3 regions of the Parabacteroides sp. AM17-47 genome follow, and region 2 is predicted to be linked to each of the others. Evidence: riboswitches for the same ligand, from Rfam matches in the RefSeq annotation. Region 2 holds a riboswitch; each other region holds the start of a gene.

Region 1 (2,206 bases), on a different contig from region 2:
TTCAAGAAATAATCAGCGCCGGCATCCTTGAAAAGCTGTGCCAAGAAACTCTTTCCTCCTACGGCATACCAGTTTCCACCCCGTAACTCGCCACTAAAAACTATCGGACGTTTTTTAACATTGCCATCCGCCGTAAGTTCCTTTAATTCATTATACCTCTTCTCAATGGCGGCAAAACGCTCATTGCCCTCTTTCTCTACCCCTAACAACAAGCCTATGAACTTGATCCATTCAGCTTGTCCCAATGGCGTAGTCTCCTTATAACCCAAATGGGGAATCAAGGGGATACCCACGTCTTTCAGCGTCTCATAGCCTCCCCGCTTGAATGGCGATACAAGGATCAAATCAGGATTCATACTCATGATAACCTCGTTATCGAAATTTCCCTCTATACCGATCTTTGCGGTTTTACCTTCTTTCAGGCGTTCGTTCATCTCTTTATTGAACAAATGCCGTGTACTGGTAATCCCAACGACCTTATCCAAGGCACCCAATTTAATAAAATTCGATAATTGCAGGGAAGTCATACAGATAACGCTTCGGATAGGAAGCTCTATCACCGTATAATCAACAGGAATCCCCGTGGGTTTCGAACCTCTTTTTACGAACGCATAATGAAACGTGGTGCTTTCCTCGTTTTGAGGATCTTGGATATCAGCCAAGACATATTGATCCGCATAGGTAAGCTTGAATCCTTGGGCGTATAAAGGCTTAACCTGCTCTTGCGAGAATGCGGATTGCTCTACGGAAGCCGTCTTCCCTATTTCTCCTTTTTCACGGATACCTGAAGTACATGATAAAGTCAATACCGATAAAAGCAAGCATCCACTCGCTATAAACTTATTCATAATCCTTGTTTAATTGACAGTTGATCATTGACAGTTACTCTCGTCCTGCTCCACGGGACAGCAACATTTATTTATGAACCGGCAGGTCTTCTGACTTACTTCCATTCTGGACGCCTTCCCGATTACGAAACCAGTGGCCAAGGTATTGTCCGAATGTTTAGAAGTTCACAGCAGCGTGGTCTGTCCGGGATTCTCACCCGGTTCCCTTTTAATCCGCCTCCCAGAAAAAGAGATAAGCGGAGCCTATTACAGCGACAAAAGTAGTAAGAATATTTGTATACATCCGCAATTTTAAGGACTTTTGCGTTTCAAATAAAAACAAATACACATGAATCATCCTATTCACTTCGTCTCATTAGGTCCCGGTGATCCGGAATTAATTACGCTGAAAGGGCTTAATACATTACAAAAGGCTGATATTATCTATTGTCCTGCTACACAAGGCAAGCATGGAATCATATCTCGGGCGACGGATATATTGAAAGCTATTGAGGTAGACGAATCCTTGATCCATCCGTTTATTTTGCCAATGAGTAAGGAACGGACAGATGCGTTAAACGCTTATAACGAATTGTTTCTGGATGCCCAAGCTGAATATTTGAAAGGAAAACAAATCGTGATCGTCGCCGAGGGAGACGCTGGTTTTTATTCATCTATACAATATGTATACGATAAATTCGAGGAAGCAGGAATCCCGGTAGATCGAATCGCAGGAATTCCGGCATTTATAGCGGCAGGTGCTTTGGCCGGGATACATATCGTAAAACAAGAGGAGCAAATTAATGTAATCCCCGGGACTGCGTCGTTCGATGAACTTTCGGCAAAAATAGAAAATGGAATGATCATCGTCATCATGAAATTACCGGGTTGCCAAGAGGCTATTCATACTTGTATCCGGCAGTATGCGGATAAGGCGGTTTTTCATTATTTCGAGAATGTTGGAACAGGAAAAGAATATTATACTACTGATATCACCATTATACATTCCAAGGATTTCCCCTATTTCTCCCTACTGATTGTCCAACCTCGCTAAAAGAAGAAGGCTGCCCGGAGAGTAACCAAACCCGGACAGCCCATCTTATTACGCTACATGCAATATATGCTTAAGCTGATCGATATGGAAACGAAGTGTATCCATATAAGGTTTCACTGAATTATGGTACATGATCGCTTTTGCGTGCATATCTTCCAACTCGCTTACTTTACGGTTCGCCTCACGCATTTTACAAGCGTTGTAGCGAATACCCGATACATGTCCTTTGATATCCTCGATCGCTTGGTTTCCCCGGTTGAAGATAGACTCTGCTTCTTCCGGAGCGTATACCGTATAGGCTTGGGCAACGTCATCCAGTAATGCC
Region 2 (2,206 bases):
CCACATGATCCGTACTACATATACGCAATAGCGGCAGCAATTTCGGCCATGGGTTTCTCCATGATATTCAACATCCAGCGTCGGCTATTATGGGTAGTGGCCGTAGGAGGTATCATCGCCGTATGTACCCGTAACTTCGTAAACTTCGAGTTGGGATATGGTCCCGTAATCGGCTCGTTCATGGGAAGTTTCGTAGTCAGCGTGCTTGCCGTCAAAGCCGTCCATTGGTGCCACGTTCCCAATCATGTGCTGACCATCCCATCGGTTATCCCCATGATCCCGGGAGTCTTGATGTATCGTTCTTTATTAGCGTTCATTAATCTGCATGGAGTAATCGGTGAGGTCACAAACGCATTCTTCAACGGGATCAATTCCGCACTCATCATTCTTTGTATCTCACTCGGTGTAGCTGTCCCGAACATCTTCGCCCGTCGTTACATCGCCAAAGATCGCCAACGACATTTACAAGAGGAACTGGAAAAGCGCCGGGAAAGAGGGAAGTTCATTGAATGGTGAAAAAACTTTTCCATAAAGATTAGTCCGGGAAAAACTATCGCATAAGGATATGCCAAATTGTTTAACACGTTCAATATATTTAACATATTTCATTAAAAAAAGCCCTATCAATACTATACTTTTGTGACGTTTTGGTGATAGATGTTGCATTCCGCAAGTCTATAAAAGGGAATTTCGGTTAGATTCCGGAACAGAGCCCGCTACTGTAAAACCCATAAGGAGGAAAGTTTCTTCATGCCACTGTCTTTTTTAAAGATGGGAAGGTCGCTTTCCGGGTTAGTCAGGAAACCTGCCAGACAAAAATAAGGAATAGATTCTTCCGGGATTTTGGGGAATCATTGGATCGATTGCACTGGAGATGTAAACTGCGTAATTAATTTTTATACATTATGAGACATTTTTATTTGTTCCTGCTAATTGTTAGCGGGATTGTTTTGTCTGGCACCCGAATGATCGCTCAAAGCAGGCCATCGGTGGGAAGTATCAGAGTCGTATCCGGTACGATCGTAGATGAGGATAACAAGGCGATGGCGAACATTGTCATTTACATCAAGGGTACGGATATACGAGTTATTTCAGATACGGACGGGTATTTCTCCTTACCACTCAAGGACACGAAGGAGCACGTACTAATCACCAACAGTTACAACACCGTCTCGGCAATCCGAGATATTCCCGCGGGAGAAGGGAATTACGAGATGGATATCCAGTTATCTTACAAGCTACTAGGACTACCCGAGGTAGATATCGTCGGGGCGAAACCACAGAGTTATAACTCCGACATCGCTAATTCGGCTACCCGTATGGATATCCCCGTGATGGAAATACCCGGAACCGTAGGCGTAGCGACCCGGAAATTATTGGAAGACCAACAGGCTACCACCATGACCGAGGCCGTAAGGAACCTGGGCGGCGTGAAAGGCGGACCTTCCGGTGAGGCTTCCAACATCAACGAGGTCTTCTCTTCCCGTGGTTTCTCCATGACGAACTCCCGTAACTATTTCAGGAACGGGGTACGATACCTAAAGTTCTCGAACGACGCTCTATCCAGTATCGAGCGCATAGAGATCCTCAAAGGCCCGGCATCTGTCCTTTATGGAGCGGTAGAGCCCGGAGGTATCATCAACTTTATCACCAAGCCGACCTTATATACGCCCCGGTATGGCGCTACGATCAGATACGGCAGTTACGACTATAAGCAAGCCTCTATCGACATTTCCGGCCCGCTGAATGCCAAAAAGACCATTCGTTACCGCTTGAACGGAATGTATGAGGATGCCGATAAATTCAGGAAACCGCAAAACAGCAAACGATACGACATCACCCCAGTCATCGACATTGACTTAGGACGCAAGACCACCCTTAATATCGATGCCGATATCTTCCGGGATAAAAGGACTCAAGATCCGGGCGTTTTGCATATCGACAATGAGGTGATAAATAACGGATTCAAGACATTCCTCGGCGAACCGTGGGCCTATGGCAAGTTTACCAATAATAGCGTTGGTTTCCAGTTGACCCACCGTTTCAACCAGAACTGGTCATTCAGAAGTTCCGCCCGCCAATATTTCACGCATGAGGATCGTCTGTATTTCCAGATGAAAACCCCTCAGAAGGACAGCACAATTACCCGCCGTTTGGCACATTGGGACGCAAAAATCAATTATACCAACGTATTGGAGGAATTGAA
Region 3 (2,206 bases), on a different contig from region 2:
CTTCGTCTCAAAATCGGATACCGGTTCCCGGTCGTGTACCTCCATGACGATAGCCGTATAATATCGTTTCTTCCCGAAATGCACGATCACCCGGCAACCGGGAGTCACGGCTCTCTCCAGATCTTCGGGTATCCGATAGGTATAGCTATTCTCCAAAGGAAGGGGAAGTATGACGTCCGCATATTTCATTCAAACAGGTGTTTCATTACGAGCCCAAAAATAACAAAAAAGGCCGGACTTCTAAAGCCCAGCCTCTCTCATTTTATTTTCACCTATTTAGAACAAGATCGCTGCCGTGATAGACCATCCACGGTTCTTTCCGGCACCGTCGGAGAGGTTCACCTTCTCAATGCTATAGTTATCAGTCAGTCCCAGACCATAATTGAAACCCACCTGCAAGTGACTGATCAGTTCCACGCCGGCACCGAAGTTAAGACCTGCGCTGAAATTCTTCGCCTTCACCTGATCCGCTACGGAACCCGGGATATCCCAAAATTTATCACCGCCTACACGGAAACCGATATACGGACCGGCTGCCAAATACGCCTTGACGATCGGTAAACCGAATTTCCATTTCAAGTTGACCGGAACATCGATATAATCCGTCTTCATCGAAGTCTTAACCCCGCCAGCCGAGGTCGTTTCCAAACCCTTTTGCGAATACAACACTGCCGCATCGATCCCGACACCCACCAACGGTAAGGTCGTCTCGATCATCGGACCCACTTGGAAGCCGGTTACGTTATCCGCTTTCAACACGTCCGAGTTGAAATGAACAGACGATATATTCACACCTCCCTTGATACCGAATTTAAGCTGAGCGTTCGCCGGAAGCGCCATCAACGCTAGCAAGGCAACCATAACAAGTCCCACAATTTTCTTCATATTCATACTTCTTTTGTTAATTACTCGTTGCAAATAAACGCACTTTTCTAATAATAAACAAATATTCTCTATAGAGTGTTCACGGAATACCCCAGTCCTTTAAACGCAAAGAAAGCATGCATCTTACACACGGAGCTCATCCCGTCGGTCAGATTCATGCTTCTTTCCCTAATTATTATGGCAAAATAATTATCCGAAACCATGAGACGACTTGATAAGAAAACCTTGGATAAAGAATAGTAAAAACCGGATAAGGTTCTTGCGTTCTCTTCCGGCCTTTCCTCGAAGCCGTCGAAAATATACACGCCTTGCAGGTCTTCTGACTTACTTCCGGTCTTAAGCGCCTTCCCATTCACTTGAATGAACAGTGGCAACAGTATTGCTCAACCCGTTTATGAAGCTTACAGCAGCGGGACTGTCCGGGATTCTCACCCGATTCCCTTTTAATCCCTATCCGGCGATTGCCGAAAGGGAACAAAGCATGTAGCAAAGATACATAAAGTTTTGATGTAGCCTAACACTTTCCACAAAAAATATCCTTATATTCCCGGTTCCTGATATAGCATAAAGCCGCCCCGATAGCCGTGCGATACTCGGCATACTCCGGTATCTTGAAATGGACATCGCACATCTCCTCCAGACGGGGGAAAATATCCGGGCATTGTGGCAAGCGAGTTAGGTTACCGATCAATACGATATTCTTGATATCGCCATTTAACGAGGCGAAAACAGCTCCTTGCCCGATGGTCTGCAAGACCATATGAACGATACCGAGAGCGATATCCTCAACCTTAGCGTTCGCGTCCACTTTTCCGAAAATAGAGGCTGTCACGTCCAGCGGCAGGCCGGGTAACGGATGCGGCGTAATATCCCGGATATGCAAGTCGATATCATTCAAGGAACCGTGCTCGGCCAAAGACGCTATTTGGTGAAAGTCATGCGTTTTCAATAATAGCTTAGACAAGCCGAGGATGGTTCCGCCACCGATACCCAATCCCCCGATATGCTCGATCGTGGAGCCTTGTACCTTGACAAAGGAGGTACCCGTTCCCATGCTGACCACCAATAGACTGTCCAGTCCCGTATTATATTGCGCCCCTAGCCCATTCGCAAGGAACTCATCCGTCTTCGCAGTTGGTAAGCCATATAAAGGTTGATCGATATAAGCACTACCTACACCTGTCAAGATCACTTTCTCTATATTCGAGAGCGAGATGTTATTATCATAAATATATTTACCGAAGGCCCCGAATAAAGAGGTTACCGGATCGGTAGCTTTCACGAACATCGGGTTCTTGATCTTCTTATCCTCCACGCCGAC

What was found. A riboswitch is a leader RNA that binds a small molecule or an ion and turns the genes downstream of it on or off. The one in region 2 is predicted to bind cobalamin.
Region 1: linked by a shared signal. The riboswitch ahead of DW205_RS09115 (ABC transporter substrate-binding protein) and the one ahead of DW205_RS04995 (TonB-dependent siderophore receptor) in region 2 are both predicted to bind cobalamin.
Region 3: linked by a shared signal. The riboswitch ahead of DW205_RS04315 (porin family protein) and the one ahead of DW205_RS04995 (TonB-dependent siderophore receptor) in region 2 are both predicted to bind cobalamin.

The regions. Positions count from the first base shown of each region.
Region 1 covers NZ_QTLI01000009.1:137,583-139,788, reverse strand. The annotation lists gene DW205_RS09115 (ABC transporter substrate-binding protein) at 1-848, opposite strand, end outside; cobalamin riboswitch at 911-1,110, opposite strand; gene DW205_RS09110 (precorrin-2 C(20)-methyltransferase) at 1,177-1,881, shown strand; gene DW205_RS09105 (hypothetical protein) at 1,930-2,206, opposite strand, start outside.
Region 2 covers NZ_QTLI01000005.1:64,077-66,282, forward strand. The annotation lists gene DW205_RS04990 (threonine/serine exporter ThrE family protein) at 1-516, shown strand, start outside; cobalamin riboswitch at 632-828, shown strand; gene DW205_RS04995 (TonB-dependent siderophore receptor) at 906-2,206, shown strand, end outside.
Region 3 covers NZ_QTLI01000004.1:142,312-144,517, reverse strand. The annotation lists gene priA (primosomal protein N') at 1-189, opposite strand, end outside; gene DW205_RS04315 (porin family protein) at 277-885, opposite strand; cobalamin riboswitch at 1,177-1,380, opposite strand; gene coaW (type II pantothenate kinase) at 1,400-2,206, opposite strand, start outside.